2 linked regions of the Salipiger abyssi genome follow. The main gene of each other region encodes a partner of the protein of the gene in region 2 in a complex. Links are inferred from orthologs where the notes say so. Each region holds a gene or a part of one and is shown on either strand. Other genes may lie near its edges.

The links. Proteins that work in one complex are often made in the same cells at the same time.
Region 1: the proteins of Ga0080574_RS15770 (region 2) and xseA are in contact, whole or in part, in a cryo-EM structure (PDB 8TXR), measured with the Escherichia coli proteins. The link is inferred for Salipiger abyssi from one-to-one orthologs.

Annotation. Positions count from the first base shown.
Region 1 is NZ_CP015093.1:4,103,670-4,106,716, forward strand. The notes cover bases 1-2,944. They hold xseA (exodeoxyribonuclease VII large subunit), read right to left. Parts: upstream 2,239-2,944; coding sequence 763-2,238; downstream 1-762. Other genes in these bases: Ga0080574_RS23500 (hypothetical protein), read right to left, coding at 1-52; Ga0080574_RS23505 (hypothetical protein), read left to right, coding at 297-692; purD (phosphoribosylamine--glycine ligase), read left to right, coding at 2,432-2,944. Outside these bases: more of purD, read left to right, coding at 2,945-3,047. UniProt on the Escherichia coli protein: Bidirectionally degrades single-stranded DNA into large acid-insoluble oligonucleotides, which are then degraded further into small acid-soluble oligonucleotides.
Region 2 is NZ_CP015093.1:2,519,641-2,522,692, reverse strand. Bases 41-2,989 are described here. They hold Ga0080574_RS15770 (exodeoxyribonuclease VII small subunit), read left to right. Parts: upstream 41-1,368; coding sequence 1,369-1,611; downstream 1,612-2,989. Other genes in these bases: dxs (1-deoxy-D-xylulose-5-phosphate synthase), read left to right, coding at 2,503-2,989; Ga0080574_RS15765 (polyprenyl synthetase family protein), read left to right, coding at 1,618-2,487; Ga0080574_RS15775 (histone deacetylase family protein), read left to right, coding at 446-1,372; Ga0080574_RS15780 (response regulator), read left to right, coding at 41-321. Also shown: more of Ga0080574_RS15780, read left to right, coding at 1-40; more of dxs, read left to right, coding at 2,990-3,052. UniProt on the Escherichia coli protein: Bidirectionally degrades single-stranded DNA into large acid-insoluble oligonucleotides, which are then degraded further into small acid-soluble oligonucleotides.

The DNA.
Region 1 (3,047 bases), 1.6 Mb from region 2 along the record:
TGGCGATGTGATCTTCGTAGAACGCGCAGGTTTTGCAGTTGGCATGGGCCATCTCATGCACTCCTTCCATTCTGGATGAGGAATGACGGCTTGCTGGCGTACGTGCCTGGCGGAGTGCTGGGTGCGTGAGCTTGCTGGCGTCGAAAACGGGTATACGCCCGAGTCGCGCGCATGTCAAATAATTATTTAAAATCAAATAGTTGAGTAAATTTCTCACCCTTAAATACCTGACTCTTCCGCTCACGATCCGCCCGCGCCCCCTTTTCTCTTGCCGCGCGCTCTGGCAGGGTCGGGACATGCGTATCGTCTGTCTTTGCCTGCTGCTGCTTGCCCCGCTGCCACTGGCCGCGGCCCAGCCCATGTCGGCGGCGGAGTTCGAGCGCTATGTCACCGGCAAGACGCTCTATTTCGGCCTCGGCGGCACCGATTACGGGGTCGAGGAATACCTGCCCGGGCGCGAGGTGCGCTGGTCCTTTCTGGACGGCAGATGCAAGGACGGGTTCTGGTACGAAGAGGCGGGGATGATCTGCTTCGTCTATGACGACCAGCCGGCGCCGCAATGCTGGAGCTTTTTCCGCGAGGGCAACGGGCTGCGCGCGGTGTTCGAGAACGACCCGGCGAATACGGTGCTCTACGAGGCACGGCAGGACGATGAGCCGATGATGTGCCTAGGGCCCGAGGTCGGGGTCTGAGGGCGACCTTTGCCGTCGCGCGGGGCGCGCGACGTTTATTGAGTATTTTCAGAAAGATGAAAGGGGCCGGTCAGAACAGGCTGCCCTGCTCCGGCGCCTCCTTCGCCTTGCGCTTCGGGCGCGGCGCGGCGCCGCCCAAAGCCAGGCGACCGTCGGCGAATTCGATCTCGAGCCCGGCGGCGTCCTGCGCCTCGGTTTTGCGGGTGAGAATATGGCCCTCGCCGCTGCGCACCACCGCATAGCCGCGCGCGAGCGTGCCCTTGTAGCTCAGCGTCTCAAGCAGCCGGGACAGCCCGTCGAGCCGCTGGCGCGGGCTGTCGATGCGGCGCAGGCCGGCCTCGCCGAGCCGGGCGGAAAGCGCGTCGAGCCGGTCACGGCCCAGGGCGATCTCGCGGGTGATCGGGCGCAGCGACAGACGGTCGGTGCGGCGACCGAGCGATTCGCGGCCATGGGCGATGACGCGGGTCAGCAGCGAGGGGCGCAGCGCGCCGGCAACATCGGAAAGCGCCACCCGGCGCTGTTCGGTGCCACGGATGAGGCCGCGCGGCAGCCGGTCGGCCAGAAGATCGAGGCGCTGGCGCGGCGTGTCGAGCAGGGTCTCGGCGCGCGGCAGGGCGCGGGAGAGATCGCGCAGCCGCTGGCCGCGCAGCTCGATACGCTGGCCCATGGCGCGGGTCATGCGGCTGCCCGCCTCGCCGGTCCAGGAGAGCAGCTCCATGCGCACCGGCACGGCGATCTCGGCGGCGGCGGTGGGGGTGGGCGCGCGGCGGTCCGAGACATAGTCGATCAGCGTGGTGTCGGTCTCGTGCCCCACCGCCGAGATCAGCGGGATCTCCGAGGCGGCGGCGGCGCGGGCGACGATCTCTTCGTTGAAGCCCCAGAGATCCTCCACCGAGCCGCCGCCGCGCGCGACGATCAGAAGGTCGGGGCGCGGCATGGCGCCGCCGGGGGTGAGCGCGTTGAAGCCCTCGATGGCGCGGGCGACCTCGGGGGCGCAGCTCTTGCCCTGCACCGCCACCGGCCAGATCAGCACCTTGCGGGGAAACCGCTCGCGCAGCCGGTGCAGGATATCGCGGATCACCGCGCCCGAGGGCGAGGTCACCACGCCGATGATCTCGGGCAGATAGGGCAGCGGGCGCTTGCGTTCGGGGGCAAAGAGCCCCTCGGCCTGGAGCTGGGCCTTGCGTTTCTCCAGCATCGCCATCAGCGCGCCGAGCCCGGCCGGGCGGATGTCCTCGATGACGATCTGGTATTTCGACTGCCCCGGGAAGGTGGTGAGGCGGCCCGTGGCGATGACCTCCATGCCCTCCTCCGGCTGGGTCTCGAAGCGCGCGGCAACGCCCTTCCAGGCGACGCCGGAGATCACCGAGCGGTCGTCCTTGAGATCGAGATAGATATGGCCCGAGCGCGGCCGTGACACGCGCCCCACCTCGCCGCGCACCCGGACAAAGCCGAACTCGCCTTCGATCACGCGCTTGACCGCCCCGGAGAGCTCGGAGACCGAGAATTCCGGCGTGTTGCCGCTGTCGTCGTCGAGAAGATCCATGCCGCTGCGCCTCGCCTGTGGTTCGGGCGATGGTAACCGGCGCGACGGATGAGGGAAAGAGCCGGAGGGGGGGCGCGGGGGAGCTTGGCTCCCCCCGCGCCCCCCTCGACACCGACCTGGAGTTGCGGAATGCCGCAAGCGCCGCTAGAGACCTCGCAACGAGCGACGGGCACGGGCGAAAGGCGGCAGGACGATGAACATCCTCATTCTCGGCGGCGGCGGGCGCGAACATGCGCTGGCCTGGGCGGTGATGCAGAACCCCAAATGCGACAAGCTGATCGTGGCGCCGGGCAATGCCGGCATCGCGCAGATCGCCGAATGCGCCAAGCTCGATATCGAAGACGGCGGCGCGGTGGTGGAATTCGCCGGGGAAAACGCCATCGACCTGGTGATCGTCGGCCCCGAGGCGCCGCTCGCCGCCGGGGTTGCGGATGCGCTGCGCGACGCGGGCTTTCCGGTCTTCGGGCCGTCGCAGGAGGCGGCGCGGCTGGAGGCCTCGAAGAGTTTCACCAAGGAGATCTGCGACGCGGCGGGTGCGCCGACGGCGGGCTACGGGCATTTCACCGATGCGGAGAGCGCCAAGGCCCATGTGCGGGCCGAGGGCGCGCCGATCGTGGTCAAGGCCGACGGCCTGGCCGCCGGCAAGGGGGTGATCATCGCCGAGACCGTGGCCGAGGCCGAGGCCGCCATCGACGACATGTTCGGCGGCGCCTTTGGCGGCGCGGGCGCCGAGGTGGTGATCGAGGAGTTCATGACCGGGGAAGAGGCGTCTTTCTTCCTGCTGGTCGACGGCGAGGACGTGCTGCCCA
Region 2 (3,052 bases):
GCCGACGAGGCCGCGCCCAAGCTGCTGAGCCTCGGCCCGATCCGCTACGACATCGAACGCGGCGAGATGTGGAAGGGCGAGGACATGGTGCGGCTCACCGCCACCGAAAGCCAGCTCATGCGGATTTTCTCCGCCCGCCCGGGCGAGGCGCTGAGCCGGGGCAAGCTGGTGGAGGAGCTGGGCCGCGACAAGGGCCAGGCGCAGGAGCGTGCGGTCGATGTGCAGATCACCCGGCTGCGCCGCAAGATCGAGAGCGATCCGAAACAGCCGCGCTATCTGCAAACCGTGCGCGGCGCGGGATATATGCTCGCCCCCGACTGAGCGCCGCTTTTTCGGCCGATCCGCGCGATCCGGGCAATGCGGCTCAAATCTCCGCAAATCGCGGCTTGCCCGGGCGCGGCATTCGCGGAATCCTGTCGTGGATTGAGGTCGGGGAGGCTCCGTCATGACAACCGCGCTGATCACCCACGCCGATTGCCTGGATCACGTCACGCCGGCGGGCCATCCCGAGCAGGTCGCCCGGCTCGACCATGTGCTGCACGCGCTGGCCCCGCTCGATCTCTTGCGACTGGCGGCACCGCCGGCCAGCGATGCCGATCTCGCCCGTGTCCATCCGCAGCGCTATATCGACCGCATCAAGGCTGCCGAGCCCGAAGCGGGCGAGCATCCGCTCGACGAAGACACCTGGATGTCGCCCGGCTCGATGCGGGCGGCGCGGCGCGCGGCGGGGGCGGCGATTCGCGCCGTCGATGCGGTGATCTCGCGCGAGGTGGCGAATGCCTTCTGCGCCACGCGCCCGCCCGGCCACCATGCGGAGCGCGAGAAACCCATGGGGTTCTGTCTGTTCGGCAACGCGGCGCTCGCGGCGACATACGCGCTCGACCATCACGGAATCGAACGCGTGGCGGTGGTGGATTTCGACGTGCATCACGGCAACGGCACGCAGGATCTGCTTTGGGACGAGCCGCGCGCGCTGCTGATCTCGTCGCAGCAATTTCCGCTCTGGCCGGGCAGCGGCGCCGCCACCGAGCGCGGCGGCCATGACAATGTGCTGAACATCCCCCTGCCCCCGGGCAGCGGCGGCGACGAGATGCGCGCCGCCTATCGGCGCGACGCCTTTCCACGGCTCGCCGCGTTCAAGCCCAACCTGATCGTGATGTCCGCCGGCTTCGACGCGCATCGCGACGACCCGCTGGCGCAGCTCGCCTGGTCGACGGAGGATTTCCGCTGGCTCACGCACGAGCTCTGCCGGATCGCGGCGGAACATGCGCGCGGGCGGGTGGTCTCCCTGCTGGAAGGCGGCTATGATCTTTCCGCGCTGGCCGCGTCGGCCAAGGCGCATGTGGAAGAACTGATCGAGGCAGGAAAATGAGCGACACGCCGGTCGAGGAGATGAGTTTCGAGCAGGCCATGGCCGAGCTGGAACAGGTGGTGAACCAGCTCGAACGCGGCGAGGTGCCGCTGGATCAGTCCATCGACCTCTATACGCGCGGCGCCAAGCTCAAGGCGCATTGCGAGAAAAAGCTCAAGGACGCCGAGGAGAAGGTCGCCCAGATCACCCTAGACGCCGAGGGCCAGCCCGCCGGTCTGAAAGCCGCCGAAGGGCTCTGACACCCCATGTTCAGCGAGTCTCTGGAGGCCGGCGCAGGCGCCGTGGCCGACCATTTCGACATGGTGCTGAGCGGTTTCGCCGATCTGCCGGTGACCCATGCGATGCGCTACGCGGTGACCGGCGGCAAGGGTCTGCGCGGCTGGCTGGTGCTGGAAAGCGCCCGGCTGCACGAGGTACCGCAGGCGCAGGCGCTCTGGCCCGCCTGTGCCATCGAGGCGATCCACGCCTACAGCCTCGTGCATGACGATCTGCCCTGCATGGACGACGACGCGCTGCGCCGGGGCCTGCCGACGGTGCATCGCAAATGGGACGAGGCGACCGCCGTGCTGGCGGGCGACGCGCTCCAGGCGCTCGGTTTCGAGATGCTGGGGGACCCGCGCTGCCATGAGCGCGCCGAGGTGCGCGCCGATCTGACGCTGAGCCTTGCGCGGGCGGCGGGGGCGCGCGGCATGGTGCTGGGACAGGCGCTGGACATGGCCGCCGAAAGCACCGCCACGCCGCTCACGCTGGACGAGATCACCGCCCTTCAGGCCGGCAAGACCGGCGCGCTGATCCTGTGGTCGGCAGAGGCCGGCGCGCGGCTGGCTGAGGCCGATCTGGCACCACTCACCGCCTATGCGCAGGGCCTCGGGCTCGCCTTCCAGATCGCCGACGACATTCTCGATGTCGAGGGCGACGCGGCGACGGTCGGCAAGGCGGTCGGCAAGGATGCGGATCGCGGCAAGGCGACCTTTGTGTCGCTGCTCGGGCTCGACGGCGCAAAGGCGCGTGCACAAACCCTTGTGACAGAGGCCTGCGACGCCCTATCTCCCTATGGTAAACGGGCCGATACCTTGCGGGAGGCCGCCCGTTTCGTTATCTCCCGCCGGAACTGAGTGCCAAGGGACGCCATGCCTCACAAGCCCCAAACACCGCTGCTCGACAAGGTCGCCACTCCCGCCGATCTCAAACGCTTCTCGGATGCCGAGCTGGATCAGCTCGCCCATGAGCTGCGGGCGGAGACCATTTCGGCGGTGTCGGAAACCGGCGGCCATCTCGGCGCCGGGCTTGGGGTGGTCGAGCTGACCGTGGCGCTGCACGCGGTGTTCGACACGCCGCGCGACAAGATCATCTGGGATGTGAGCCATCAGGCCTATCCGCACAAGATCCTCACCGGGCGCCGCGAGCGTATCCGGACCATCCGCCAGAAAGACGGGCTCTCGGGCTTTACCAAGCGCAGCGAAAGCCCCTTCGATCCGTTCGGCGCCGGCCACAGCTCCACCTCGATTTCCGCCGCGCTCGGCTTTGCCGTGGCGCGCGATCTCGGCGGGGTCTGCGACACCGGCGCGGGCGATGCGATTGCCGTGATCGGCGATGGCGCGATGTCGGCGGGCATGGCCTATGAGGCGATGAACAATGCCGGCCACCTGAAAAAGCGCCTGATCGTCATCCTGAACGATA